DNA from 3 places in the Duganella sp. AC237 genome. Region 1 is predicted to be linked to each of the others. Evidence: riboswitches for the same ligand, from Rfam matches in the RefSeq annotation. Region 1 holds a riboswitch; each other region holds the start of a gene.
The links. Region 1 has a riboswitch for cobalamin ahead of AC0IYS_RS16730 (CbtB domain-containing protein). Riboswitches for the same ligand answer to the same signal wherever they lie in the genome.
Positions count from the first base shown of each region.

Region 1 (4,798 bases):
CCTCGATGGGAATGCCGATGGCCACCGTCCACTGCGAATTGGGCGCTTTGGCCAGCACGGCCAGGATAGGCTTGCCGTCGAGCGTTTTGGTGTCGAAAACCCCTTCCGGCAGTTCCTTCAGGCGTTCCAGCACCTCGGGAATCGCGTGCTGCCCGACGTAGCGCTGCATGTCGCTGGTGCGCGCGACCACCGTGCCCTTGTTATCGAGGATGGTGGCGATCCAGTGTTCGGGATATTGCTGCTGTTTGAGGATGGTGCCGAAGCGCTCCACCGTCACCACCGCGCTCAGCGCGTTGAAGCCGTTCGACTTCCTGGTGACCGGAACGGCGACGGCGACGATGTAGCGCTTCGACAGGGGGCCCATGGATACCTGTGAAATGGCGGTGGTGTCGTTGTCCCGCATGTAGGTCAACAGGTGGTCGATGCTCGTGCTGGGCAGCGCGGCGCCGTAGGGCTTGAAGGTGTTGATCAGCTGCTGGCCCGCGCCGTCTTCGAGCACGATGTTGAAAATATCCTGGCTGGCGCAGATGGCGCGCGCCTGATCGTAGAACGGCTTGAGGTCCTCGCCCAGCAGGCTGGGCGAGGTGGCGAGCACCTTGAGCGTCGATTCGATGACGGCGAATTCCTTGTCGATCGCCATGGCGTTGGCGTGGGCGGTCGTCATGGCGCTGCGGATGAAAGCGGCGCGCGCGAACTCGTAGTCGGAGGCGATCATCTTCACCACCATCAGCGACGCGGGGACGACGCAAACCACCACCAGCCAGATCAGCCGGGTCCGAATAGACGGCGCATGCGCTAATTTCATGATTGATGCTACCTCGCTCTATTATTATTGGTGAGGCGCGATACCCATTTTTCGTGATATTACAACATGGAAAGTACTTTCGTCAGCCAGTCTATTCCTTTGTCCTAATTTTCTGTACGAAAATGTCTGGATGACAGGGATGGCCGTTGGAAGGCTTGAGATTTATCGTCTATCATGTTGAGCAGTCTCAATCCAAGCCCTTATTTCGGAGCCTCAATGCAACTCGTCAGCTGTTCGGAAGAGCGTCACGCGCCAGCCATCCTCGCCATCTTCAACGACGCCATCGCCAACTCGACCGCGCTCTACGAATACCATCCGCGCACGATGGAAACGATGAAGAACTGGTTCGCGGCCAAGCGGGCCGGCGGCTATCCCGTCATCGGGCTGGAGGACGGCGCGGGCGAGTTGCTGGGATTCGCCAGTTACGGCGCGTTTCGGGGCTTTCCGGCCAATAAATACTCGGTCGAGCACTCGGTCTATGTGCGCGGCGACCAGCGCGGCAAAGGCTTGGGGCGCACTTTGCTAAGCGCCATCATCGACGCCGCGCGGCAGGCCGACCTGCACATCCTGGTTGGCGGCATCGACGCCGCCAACGCCGCCAGCATCGCCCTGCATGAACAGGCGGGATTCGTGCATGCAGGCACTATTCGTCATGCCGCCTTCAAGTTCGACCGCTGGCTGGACCTGGCGTTCTATCAGCTGATGCTGGATACGCCGGCGCATCCGGTGGACGGCTGACGCCCAGGCCATTCTTCACCGGCGCACACACGATGGCATGATCGTCTTGCAATTCCGCAGTCGCAGACCTATACTGCGCCGGTAGTCAGCTTCTGGTATCTGCAAATGATCGTTTGCAGATTTAAATGGGAAGCCGGTGCGCCGTTCCGCTGGAACGGCAATGCCGGCGCTGCCCCCGCAACGGTAAGCGAGGTTAAGGATTTGTACGATGCCACTGTGCGACAGCATGGGAAGGCGCAAATCCAGGTGTATCCACACGGATGCCCACTCGCCAGCCCGGAAACCAGCCAGTAGCGGTAAACACGTTTGTATTGCGGAGGGCGATACGGGTGGAGAACTGTCATGGTTTGATCCGCGCACCTTCGTTCCGGTTCTTCCTGGCGCCGCATTCCTCTCTCCCCTGGTCCATCTTCCGATACGAGCTTTCCGACCCCGTGGTCGCCGCTGCTTTTCGGAGAAAACGATATGTCCATCAACACCATCCACGCCGGCCAGGCCCAGGCCCATTCCCCCGCACATGCCCGTCCCGTCGCACTGAAAGACAAGCTGATTGCCGCCACGATGGCCGCCAGCCTTGGCGCGGTGCTGCTGTTCGGCGCGGGATTCGCGTCGATGGAAGCGCTGCATAACGCCGCCCACGACAGCCGCCACTCGGCGGGCTTCCCGTGTCATTGAGCCGTACCGGCGCCGGTGCGGGCACCGGCATGTTCAATCGGATGGTGCGCACCGCCGCGGCGGCGGGCCTGCTGGCAGGCTTGATGCTGACCGGCGTGCAGCACTTGCAGGTGACGCGCATCATCGCCCAGGCCGAGGTGCTGGAATCGGCCGGCGAGGCGGCGCCGGTGGTGCATACGCACGCCGACGGCGCGCAGCATGCGCACGAAGCGGCGCACGAAGAAACCCGCGAAACAGCGCACGAAGCCGCGCACGAAGCGGCGCATGAGCATGGCGGCTGGCAGCCGGAGGACGGCGTCGAGCGCACGCTGTACACCGCGCTGGCAGACGTCAGCATGGCGGTCGGTTATGGATTGCTGCTGGCGGCCGCCATCGGGCTGCGCGGACGGCCGGTCGACTGGCGATCCGGCCTGCTCTGGGGCGTCGCCGGTTACGCGGTGTTCTTCCTGGCGCCGTCGATCGGTTTGCCACCGGAGCTGCCCGGCACCGCCGCCGCGCCGGTGGCCGCGCGCCAGGGCTGGTGGATCGCAACCGCAATGTCGACCGCCACCGCGCTGGCGCTGCTGGCCTTTGGACGCCATTGGGCGCTGAAGCTGGCGGCCGTCGCGCTGCTGATGGTGCCGCATCTGGTCGGCGCGCCGCAGCCGTTGGTTCATGCCAGCGTCGCGCCGGAGCATTTGCAGCGTTCCTTCGTCTATGCCACCGCGCTCGCCAACGGCGTGTTCTGGCTGGCGCTGGGCGCGCTGGCAGGCTTCTTTCACAAGCGTTTCGCCGATCGATGAGAACCCACCACCGTCACATCTTCATGTGCGTCGGTCCGCGTTGCGCTCCCGCCGAGGGGCGCGCGCAGGCCGTGTTCGAGCGCATGGGCGAAATGATCGACGCCCATCCGGAACTTGCGGTCAAGCGCACGCGCACCCATTGCATGGTGGCCTGCCGCTACGAGGGGCCGGTGATGGTGGTCTATCCGGAAGGCGTGTGGTACCAGCGGGTGAACGAGGCCAATGCGGAACGCATCGTCAACGAACACCTGATCGGCGGACGCGAAGTCGGCGACCTGATATTCCATCGCCTTGGTGAAGGCGATACCTGCGCACCGGACCCCAAAGATGCTTGAAACAACAACCGGCCCGGCGCACATCGCGCTGCTGACCCATGCGTCCAACGATTTGACGGTGCTGCATCAGGCGCGGGCGCAGCTGCCTGCGGGCTTCGGCGCGGTGGCGGGCGTGAACCTGCAATCGCTCGATGCGGATACCTCGATGGCCGGGCTGCTGGAGGGGGATTTGCGCGCGGCGCGTGTGATCATCGTGCGCGTGTTGGGCCGGCTTGGCGGCGTTCCCGGATTTTCGGAGCTGGTGGACCACGCGCGCCGCCATGGCCGGCATTTGATCGTCGTCAGCGGCACCGGCGAGCCGGATCCGGAACTGGCCGCGGTGTCGGCGGCGTCGGCGGACGTGCTGCAGATGACGTTGAAGTACTTCCAGGCCGGCGGCAGCGCCAATCTGGCGCAACTGCTGCGCTATCTTTCCGACCACCTGCTATTGACCGGCTTCGGTTTCGAGCCGGCCCACCCGCTGCCGGAACACGGCATCTATCATCCGGATCTGGCGCCCGGCGCCGGCCTGGCCGATTGGCTGGCACTGCGCGATCCGGCGCGTCCCAGCGTGGGCATCGTGTTTTACCGCGCCCACTGGATGAGCGGGAATACGCGTTTCATCGACGCCATGCTGGCCGCGCTGGAAGCGCGCGGCATGAACGTGCTGCCGGTGTTTACGTCGTCGCTGCGCGCCGGTGCCGGCGATGGCGGCAGCTTGCCCGGCGCGTTGCGCCATGTCGCCGATGCCTCGGGAGCGCATGTCGATGTACTGATCAACACCACCTCGTTCGCGATGGGCGAGATCACGCCGGGCGGCCCGACGCCGGCCGGATGGTCGGTCGGCGTGCTGGAGGCGCTCGACGTGCCGGTGCTGCAAGCCATCACCAGCGGCATGACGCTTGACCAGTGGAGCCAGTCGGCGCGCGGCCTCAATCCGCTCGATACGGCGATGAACGTGGTCCTGCCGGAATTCGATGGCCGCATTATCACGGTGCCGCTGTCGTTCAAGGCGCGCGCCGCGGGTTTGCCGAACGAGGCGGTCGAGTACGACCCGTTGCCGGACCGTGTGGCGCGCATCGCCGGCATCGCCGCACGTTTCGCGCGGCTGAAGCGGCTGCCGAACGCGGAGAAGCGAATCGCCTTCATGTTCACCAATTCCAGCAGCAAGGCTTCGCAGATCGGCAACGCGGTCGGGCTGGATGCGCCGGCGTCGCTGATGCGCATCCTGGAAGCCATGCGGGTCGACGGCTATGATGCGGGCCAACCCGGTGGTGACGGCACTGCGTTGATCCATGACCTGATAGCACGCTGCTCATACGACAATATTTACGTGACCGCCGAGCAGTTGCGGAACGCCGCCGGCCGCGTGCCGGCGGAGCGCTACGCGCAATGGTTTGCGGAGTTGCCGGCGTCGCTGCGGGACAAGATGACCAAGCAGTGGGGCGAGGCCCCGGGCGAGGCCTATGTCCACGACGGCCATG
Region 1 covers NZ_CEEDEW010000003.1:3,770,130-3,774,927, reverse strand. Annotated here, with positions in the region: gene AC0IYS_RS16740 (cache domain-containing protein) at 1-805, opposite strand, end outside; gene AC0IYS_RS16735 (GNAT family N-acetyltransferase) at 1,022-1,543, shown strand; cobalamin riboswitch at 1,620-1,849, shown strand; gene AC0IYS_RS16730 (CbtB domain-containing protein) at 2,009-2,218, shown strand; gene AC0IYS_RS16725 (CbtA family protein) at 2,260-3,000, shown strand; gene AC0IYS_RS16720 ((2Fe-2S) ferredoxin domain-containing protein) at 2,997-3,335, shown strand; gene AC0IYS_RS16715 (cobaltochelatase subunit CobN) at 3,328-4,798, shown strand, end outside.

Region 2 (4,798 bases), 260 kb from region 1:
TTTGGCCAGCGCCACGTTGTCCTCGAAACTGGTCTTGCCGCGCAGGCGGAAGGAGGTGACCGCGCCGTACATGCCGGGCTCCTCGGGAGTGAGGATCTGCACGCCCGGCGCGTCCAGCACGCGCCGCACCCAGTAGTCGCGCAGTTCGCGCAGCCGGGCGCTGCGCTCGGCCAGCGGAATCTGGCCGTGGTATTTCAGCGCGGCGGGAATGGTCATGACGCTGGCGGCGTTGACGGTGCCGGAATGGACGCGCGCGCGGATGTCGGTGGCCGGGTAGCTGCTGTTGCCCAGCTGGATATCGATGTCTTGCAGGCGCGATTCGCGGATGTACAGGAAACCCAGCCCCAGCGGCGCCCCTATCCATTTGTGCAGGTTGGCGCCGACGAAATCGGCGCCGAGGTCCGGGATGCGGAAATCGAGCTGGCCCCAGGACTGCGCGATGTCGACGATGACGTCGACGTTGCGGCGCTTGGCCAGTGCGACGATCTCGGCCACCGGTATCACCAGTCCGGTGCGGTGGCTGATGTGCGTCAGCAGCAGCAGGCGGGTGCGCGGATGCTGCCGCAACGCCTGTTCGTAAGTGTCGATTACCGCCTGGCGCGTAGCCGGTTCGGGAATGCGCACCGTCGCGACATTGGCGCCGCGACGGCGCGCCAGGTCGTTCATCGCGTCGATCATGGTGTCGTAGTCGAGGTTGCCGACCATGACGGTGTCGCCGGCCTTCAGCGGCCGGTAGTTGGCGATCAGGTTTTGCAGCGACTCGCTGGCGCCCCGGGTGATGGCGATTTCACCGGTGGCGACGCCGGCATGCGCGGCCAGGCTGGCGCGGATGGCTTCGATTCCGTCGCGGTCGAACTGGCTGCGCAGATAGCGCGAGTTCTGACGGTTCAGGGTGTCGATGTTGCGCTTGAAGTCCTCGGCCACCGGCGTCGGCATGATGCCGTAGTAGGCGTTCTCGAGATTGATGAAATCGGGCGCCACATCGTAATGCGCGGCCAGGCTCTCCCATTTCCCGGAGGCTTCGGTTGCAGCGGCGCCGCGCGGTGCGGCGGCGAGGCCGACACCGCCAAGGGCCAGGCCGGCGACATCGCGCAACCAGTGACGTCGGTTTCGGGGGAGGGTGATCATCATGCTCCTTGATTTCGATTGTTGGTTACTTTAGATTATTGCACTGTTGTCCTGTAGTTGCAAGATGGTTGCATTTGGATTTCTCGGCAGGTTGAACGATGTCGAGAGTTGCCTGGTTGTCATGGCCGGGGTATGATGGCGCCGTTTTGGTGCTCGCGGCCATGTCTTGGCCGCAGTTAAACGGGAAACACGCGTCGGGAGGCCGGCGGCAAACGTGTGCTGTCCCCGCAACGGTAAAACAGGCGCCGGCATGTCATTGCGACAGCGCCGGCCGGTCAGCTCAACAGTCCACTGTGCGTTCGGCATGGGAAGGCGGGGTGATTGGTCCTGTTAGCCCGGATACCGGCCAGGACAGATGGAAGCAAGCGACCGGGACCTGTCGTATTTGTGGTCGACGGAACCCGGCTCACGCCTCAACAGTCTCCGTCCTCCGCCCCTGTTCGCGACTGCTTCTTTTTTTCTCGGTGCACGAGGAATGCGCCGTATAAAAAAGACCGCCAGCCGGTCGCAATCGAAAGTCCCATGAACCACCACGCCATCCCCCGCAGCCTGCCACGCCTGCGCCTGCTTCCAGCGATGCTGCTGACGGCCTTGCCCGCCTTCGCCAACAACAACGGCAACGGCAACGACAACACCCCCGCCGCCGACAGCCCGCCCGTGCAACAGGTGCAGGTCTCGGCCAGCCTGATTCCCCTCGGCGTGGCCGATTCCGCCAACCAGGGCACGGTGACCGCCAAGCAGCTGGAAAACCGCCCGCTGCTGCGCACCGGCGAGCTGCTCGAAGCGGTGCCCGGCCTGATCGTGACCCAGCACGCCGGCGACGGCAAGGCCAACCAGTATTTCGCGCGCGGCTTCAATCTCGATCACGGCACCGACTTCCGTACCACGGTGATGGGCATGCCGGTGAACCTGCCGACCAACGCGCACGGCCAGGGCTATTCGGACCTCAATTTCCTGATCCCGGAACTGGTGGCCACCATCCAGTACAAGAAGGGCACCTACTACGCGGAGGAGGGCGATTTTTCGGCCGCCGGCGCGGCCGCCTTCGACTACGTGCGGCAGATGCAGCAGGGATTGCTCAGCGTGGAGGCGGGCCAGAACCGCTTTGCGCGCATGCTGGTGGCCAATTCGACGCCGCTTGCGGCCGGCACGCTGCTGTACGCGATCGAGCGCGCGGGCCAGGATGGCCCGTGGGACACGCCCGAAGACTACAAGCGCGTGAACGGCGTGCTGTCATATAGTCTGCGCAGCGGCGACGACGACCTGAGGCTGACCGCGATGGGCATGCACTCGTCATGGAATTCGACCGACCAGGTGCCGCAACGCGCGCTCGACAGCGGCTTGATCGGCCGCTACGGCGCGCTCGATCCCAGCGACGGTGGCGAAACGTCGCGTTACAGCGCATCCGCCGAGTGGACGCGCCAATACGCCGACGGCTATGGCAAAGTCGGCGCCTACGTGGTCAAATCGCGCCTGGACCTGTTCAGCAATTTCACCTATGTGCTTGACGATCCGGAACATGGCGATCAGTTTCACCAGGCCGAGAGCCGCCAGATCCTTGGCCTGAACGCGGAACGCGCCTGGCAGCACAAGCTCGGCCCCTTCGCTGCCGAGACTTCGGTGGGCGTGCAACTGCGCCAGGACCGCTTGTCGCCGGTCGGCTTGTATCTGAGCGAAGCGCGCCGGCGCCTGTCGACGGTGCGCGAGGACGAGGTCAGGGAGCGCGCCGCCGCCGTCTACCTGTCGAGCAGCGTCGTCTGGACGCCCTGGCTGCGCACCGTGGCCGGCGTGCGGTCGGACCGCTATGCGTTCGATGTGGACAGCGATACCGGCGCCAACTCGGGCAAGGTCGACGCCTCCATCACCAGTCCCAAATTCACCGCCGTTTTCACGCCCGGCAAGAACGCCGAGGTGTACCTGAACTGGGGACGCGGCTTCCATAGCAACGACGCGCGCGGCGTCACCGGGACCGTCGATCCCAAGACCGGCCTGGCGGTCGATGCCGATGGCGCCGCGATCGAGCGCGCCACGCCGCTGGTCAAGGCCACCGGCAAGGAGGCGGGACTGCGCCTGGTCGGCCTGGTTCCCGGCCTGCAGACGACCATCGCCGCCTGGCGGCTCGACCTCGATTCCGAACTGATCTTCATCGGCGACGCCGGCACCACCGAGGCCGGGCGCCCGAGCCGGCGCCACGGCGTGGAATTGGCCAATTTCTATTCGCCAGCAAAGGACTGGATTGTCGACGCCAACCTGGCCTGGTCGCGCGCTCGCTTCCGCGACAGCGATCCGGCCGGCGATTTCATTCCGGGTTCGATCAGCCGCACCGCCTCGGCCGGCGTGTCGGGGGAATCGGGGCCATGGTCGGGTGGGGTGCGGCTGCGCTACTTCGGACCGCGCGCGCTGAGCGAGGACAACACGGTGCGGTCGCCGTCGTCGACCTTGGTCAACATGAAGCTCGGCTACAAGCTGGCGCCGAACCTCAAGGTCACCATCGAGGTGCTGAACCTGCTGGATCGACGCGTCAGCGACATCGATTACTATTACGCGTCGCAACTGCCGGGCGAGGCGGCGCCGGTGGCCGACATCCACACCCATCCCGGCGAGATGCGCACGTTACGGGCCGGGCTGGCCTGGCGCTTCTAAAGCGGCGCCGCAGCGCGTTTCCTATGGTTTCGCAGGGCCGCCCAGGCGCAACATCAGCACGCTGTGCGGCGCCAGCCTCGCTCGCAGCGTGCCGCTGGTGTCGCCCGTCTTTTTGCTCCACAGGTCGGACCAGCGGTAGACGTTCTGCTTGAAATCGACCGACCGCTTGCTCAGGTCATCGGTCAGCACTTGCTTCTTCCAGTCATGGTGAACGTCGGCCGCCTGGTTGGAACGGTTCAGGAACATCAGTGCCCATTCGCCACCGTCGAGCGGCTTGGCATAGACCTCCAGCGGACCGTCGGCCAATACGCGCAGCGCTTGAATACCCAGCTTGTCCTGGCTCACCGCGATCACGCCGGGGTTGGTCAGGATGCGGCGGGTCGACTCCGACATGGAACGCAGGTCGTTGCCCAGGATCAGGGGCGAGGCCATCATGGCCCAGATCGACAGATGGGCGCGGTCTTCATCTTCGCTCATGCCGTTGCCCACTTCGAGCATGTCCATGTCGTTCCAGCGGCCGGGTCCGGCGAACTTGCGCAGGTTGTCGTCGGCATGCTTGTCGAGGATGCGCAGCACGCCCAGGCCGGTCGAAAAGCCGGGACTGAACTGGCAGTCGAAGCAATTATAGATATCGGGCGTGGTGCGCCACGAATGGCCGACCTGGCCGGCCCATTCCCACGGCTTGCTCATGCCCCATTCGCAGATGCTGAACACCATCGGACGGCCGGCCTTGGCGATCGCGTCGCGCATCGTCGTGTATGCCGCTTCGGCGTTCAGGCCCGGGGTGTCGCACCAGTCGTACTTGACGTAATCGATGCCCCAGCGCGCATAGCTCCGCGCATCCTGGTACTCGTGGCCGCGGCTGCCGGGACGGCCGCCGCAGGTGGTCGCGCCGGCGTCCGAGTAGATGCCCAGTTTGAGTCCCTTGCCATGCACATAGTCCGCCAGCGCTTTCATGCCGGACGGGAAGCGCTTCGGATCGGGCTGGATGTTGCCGTCGGCGTCGCGCTGGCCCTGCCAGCAATCG
Region 2 covers NZ_CEEDEW010000003.1:4,032,522-4,037,319, reverse strand. Annotated here, with positions in the region: gene AC0IYS_RS17795 (aminotransferase class V-fold PLP-dependent enzyme) at 1-1,128, opposite strand, end outside; cobalamin riboswitch at 1,259-1,493, shown strand; gene AC0IYS_RS17790 (TonB-dependent receptor) at 1,651-3,771, shown strand; gene AC0IYS_RS17785 (glycoside hydrolase family 27 protein) at 3,793-4,798, opposite strand, start outside.
Region 2: it holds a riboswitch for cobalamin, as region 1 does, so the genes downstream of both, AC0IYS_RS17790 (TonB-dependent receptor) here and AC0IYS_RS16730 (CbtB domain-containing protein) in region 1, are expected to answer to the same signal.

Region 3 (4,798 bases), 2.4 Mb from region 1:
ATCCCGCCTGGCTCAATCAGGCGTCGCGCTATTTTCCGCTGGTCGGCGTGGTCGTCGCGCTGATCGCCGGAGCGGTCTACGCGGTCGCCTTCAAGTTCTTCCCTCCAGTGATCGCCGTCATCCTGTCGGCCGCCGCCGGCATTTACGCCACCGGCGCCTTCCATGAAGACGGCTTTGCCGATATGTGCGACGGTTTCGGCGGCGGCATGACGCCGGAACGCGTGCTGGAAATCATGAAGGATTCGCGCATCGGCGCCTACGGCGCGATCGGGATCTTCTGCCTGCTGCTGCTGAAGTGCGCGATCTTGACCCGAATACCACCGTTCGGGGTATTGGCGGCCCTGCTGGTGGCGCACCCGATGTCGCGACTGATGGCGGTCTCGCTGATCTGGCGGCTGGACTACGCGCGCGCCGAGGGCAAGGCCAAGCCGCTGGCCCAAAAAATGCGCACCATGGAATTCGCCATCGCGGCCATCACGGCTTTGCTGCCTGCGCTGATACTTATATATCTGGGCTGGCTGTCGTGGACAATGCTGATCAGCGGCTGCGCCTTCGCATTGGTGGCGACCTTCTGGCTGGCGCGGAAGTTCGTTCGCCGCATCGGCGGATACACGGGGGACTGCCTCGGCGCGGTACAGCAAGTGACCGAGGTGGTCTTCTATCTGTGCGTGCTCGCCGGGCTGCATACCAGCGCGCCATTTGAGGTTTTCTGAGCCGTGCGGCTGATACTCATTCGTCATCCCCAACCGCTGCTCGCGGCGGGCGTCTGCTATGGCAGCACCGATCTGGACGTCGCGCCGGCGGAACTGGCGCGCACCCTCGCCGAGCTGGCGCCGCGACTGCCGGCCGGTTTGCCGCTATATTCCAGTCCATTGCGCCGCTGCGCCGGACTGGCCGCCGGCCTGTCGGCCACGCCGATTTTCGACGCCCGCCTGGTAGAAATGCACTTCGGCGGCTGGGAGATGCGCGCCTGGGACGACATTCCGCGCGCCGACGTCGACGCCTGGGCTGCGGATCTGGTCAACTACCAACCGGGCGGCGGCGAGAGCGTATTGCACATGGCCGCGCGCATCGCAGCTTTCCACGCCGACCTCCAGCGCCAGCTGGGCGACAACGGCGAGGCCATCGTCATCTGCCACGCGGGCGCCATGCGTTTGCTGTCCGCCTGCCACGCCGGCCTGCCGCCGCCGGAGATGGCCCTGCAAGCCGCCCGGACGCCGCACCATATCGCCTACGGCGCCCAACTTGTCCTGGCGTGACGCCCGTCGCCGTCACCTTCAAGTCGCAGCCATCCGCAGTTTGAGAAAGGCGTTGACGGTCAGCCTTCCGACCGTCGGATCGTCGACCATCAACTCCGGTCGCGTGATAAACCCGGAGTGGAACAGCCCACCATTGTAGAAAATCGCCCGATTGAACTTGGGCTCGACCGTCAGCACTTTCTCGAAATGGTCGTCGGAGGCGATGGCGTAGGTCGGCGCGGAGACGCCGGCCGGCGCCTCCCCCGCCTGGTCCATGCGCTTCAAGTCAAGCAACCAGGCGTCGATTTCCTCGATCGGAAGCTTGGGCTTGAAAAAGCTGGTGCCGCCGAGCCGCTCGTCCTTGAACAGATACAGCACCATCGCGCCGACGCCTTCCATAGGCCCCAGGCCGTAGGAGTCGCGGTGCGGAATGCGCTGGCCCGGCAACAGCTGCTCCGGACGACGCGTCACCAGCGACAGGCGGCTGTGTATGCTGAGCACACGGCGCGCCTTGAGCGGCGTGCGCGCATGCAGCAAGAACGCTTCCTGCATGCTGGCGACGATGCGACCCGTTAGCGGCAGCTCCGGTCCCGGATAATAGTTACCGGCCGAGTCGACGAAATGCCGGTGCTCCAGCGCGGCGTACTCCACCATGATCTCCGGTTCCGCCAAAAAATTATCGACGACGACGCACTGGTGGCCGTCGAAAATCGGCACCACGCTCACCAACGGGCGGGGATTGACCATCGGCCGCACCGCGCGCGCGGGCGTAGACGGAGGCTGGGAAGAACGTAGGTCGAACATGCGCGCTCCTGCGACAATGAAAAGGGCTTGGTTTGTTTGGCGGCAGCCATCATATCGAAAAAAGCCTGTCGTCTCCCACCAACTGTGAACTATTTTTCACTAGGGGAGCCCCCCGCAAAGCCGTATAATGACCGGCTTTGGTGCCCGCGCGTCCGTCCGGATGCGCAGTTAAACGGGAAACACGAAGCCGCCCGGCGGCCCACGTGTGCTGCCCCCGCAACGGTAAGCAAGTGTCGCGCGGCGCGCGACAAACCAGCTCTGACAACCACTGTGCTCCGCATGGGAAGGTGAGATGGTCTAACTTGCCAGCCCGGATACCGGCCAAAGCAGGTGGAAGTGGGCGAACCGAATGCGCGCGCGCATCTCTCGGCTCTCCGCTTCTGTTCAATCTGGCCCACGGGGAAGTAGGCCGGTTGCTCCTAACAGAAAAATAAATCATGTCCTTTCCGCTCTCCCGCCTGGCCCCCCGCCCGGCGGCACTGACCTCGCTGGCACTGGCAATGGCCGCCGCCTTCTCGCACAACGTCGCCCATGCCGACGAGGCGCCCGCCGACACCGTCGTGGTGACCGCCACCCGCACGCCGCAACCGCTGGCCGACATCATCAGCGACACCGTCACCATCAAGGCCGAACAAATCGCCGAAGCCGGCGCCGGCTCGGTGGTCGACCTGCTCAAACGCCAGCGCGGCATCGAAGTGACGCGCAACGGCGGCGCGGGCAGCTCGTCCAACGTCTACATCCGTGGCGCCAACAGCAATCAAAGCATCGTGCTGGTCGACGGCGTGCGTATCGGCTCGTCCACCACCGGCGCCGCCAACTGGAGCGCCATTCCGCTGACCGCGATCGACCATATCGAGATCGTCTACGGCGCACTGAGCTCCCTGTACGGCGCCGACGCGATCGGCGGCGTGATCCAGATCTTCACCAAAAAAGGCAAGGGCGCGCCAGCGGTGACGGCCTTCGCCGGCTATGGCAGCGACAACACGCGCGAAGCCGATGTGACGGTATCGGGCGCCACCGGCGGTGAACACAGCTTCGGCTACGCGGTCAGCGCCGGCAAGGAAAAGTCCGACGGCTTCTCGACCTCCCGTCCCGGCCTGACCTCGTACAATCCGGACGACGACGGCTACGACAAGGAAAACGTCTCCGGTCAATTCAGCCTGCAACTGGCCAAGGGCTACGAGGCCGGTGCGCTTTTCCTGCATAGCAAACTCGATTCGCAGTACGACGCCCTGCGTGCCGGCACCTACGACGTGCGCAGCAAGAACGTCATCGACACCGCCAGCGTCTACGCCAAGGCGCAACTGCTGCCGGTCTGGGACAGCCTGCTGCAATACTCGGAGACCAAGGACAAAGGCGAAAACTACACCAACGCCACCGCCGCCGGCTATGCGCGCATCAAGACCAAGCAAAGCTTCATCACCTGGCAAAACGATGTGCGTGTCGGCGCCGACCTGCTGCAACTGCTGTACGAGCACCGCGAAGAGAAGGTACAGAGTAACGGCTCCAACGGTGTGCTGAACCGCCAGCGCGACACCAATTCGTTCGCCGCCTCGTACAACGCCCGTCGCGGCGCCAATCTTCTGAGCGCGAGCGTCCGCCGCGACAACACGGTCTACGGCTCGCAGAATACCGGCTCGCTGGGCTACGGCTACAACATCACACAGGCATTGCGCGCCACCGCCAGCTACGGCAGCAGCTTCCGCGCGCCGACCTACAATGAGTTGTACTTCCCGGAGTACGGCAATCCCGCCAACAAACCGGAAGAAGGCCGTAACGCCGAAATCGGCCTGCGTTACGACGATGGCGTCAACACGCTGAGCGCCGGCTACTACCGCAACCGCCTGACGGACATGCTCGTCAACATCAACCCATGCCCGTTCGGCCGCGCCGGCTATCCAAGCGGCTGCGCTTACAACGTCAATCGCGCCACGCTGGAGGGCATCACGCTGTCGGCCGCCACCAGGCTGGCCGGGATCAACCTCGCCGCCAACCTCGATCTGCAGGACCCGAAGGATGAGACGACCGGCAAGCGCCTGCAGCGCCGCTCGAAAAAACACGGCAACCTGACCGCCGACTATGCCATCGGCGCGCTGAAGGCCGGCGTGGAGCTGGAAGTATCGGGAGACCGCTATGACGACGCGGCCAACAGCAACCGCCTGGGCGGCTACGGGCTGGTGAACCTGTACGCGACCTACGCCTTCTCGCGCGACTGGTCGGCGCTGGTCCGCTGGAACAACATCGGCGACAAGCAGTACGACCTGGCGCGGTACTACAACACGCCGGGTTCGAAGGTGTTTGCGGGTATCCGCTACGGCTATAAATAGACACGAAAACACGTGGGACGGATTACGGCGTTATCGCTAAGTCTTGCTTAAGCTTGTAATACTGTAATCTGCCAGTGCTTCCCACTCTCTGAAAGTAGTGCATGCATTCTTTCTCACGCAATCTGCAGCAGCGCGCCGCCGTCACCTTGACCGGCCTGGCCCTGTTCGCGTTTGCCAGCCTGGTTTTCTCGGGCATGACCGGTTCGGTCGCGATTCCCCTTTCCGATATTCCCGCAGCGGTCAACGATCTGCTGCACGGCCAGACCACCACCTTGTCGGCCACCCTGCTCGACCTGCGCCTGGGCCGCGCCATCACCGCCTTCGTCACCGGCGCGGCGCTGTCGCTGGCCGGCGTCATGATGCAGGCGCTGTTGCGCAACCCGCTGGCCGACCCTTATGTCCTCGGCATATCCTCCGGCGCCTCGGTTG
Region 3 covers NZ_CEEDEW010000003.1:6,150,454-6,155,251, forward strand. Annotated here, with positions in the region: gene AC0IYS_RS27250 (adenosylcobinamide-GDP ribazoletransferase) at 1-713, shown strand, start outside; gene AC0IYS_RS27255 (histidine phosphatase family protein) at 717-1,259, shown strand; gene AC0IYS_RS27260 (DUF6445 family protein) at 1,278-2,042, opposite strand; cobalamin riboswitch at 2,164-2,382, shown strand; gene AC0IYS_RS27265 (TonB-dependent receptor domain-containing protein) at 2,480-4,369, shown strand; gene AC0IYS_RS27270 (FecCD family ABC transporter permease) at 4,471-4,798, shown strand, end outside.
Region 3: it holds a riboswitch for cobalamin, as region 1 does, so the genes downstream of both, AC0IYS_RS27265 (TonB-dependent receptor domain-containing protein) here and AC0IYS_RS16730 (CbtB domain-containing protein) in region 1, are expected to answer to the same signal.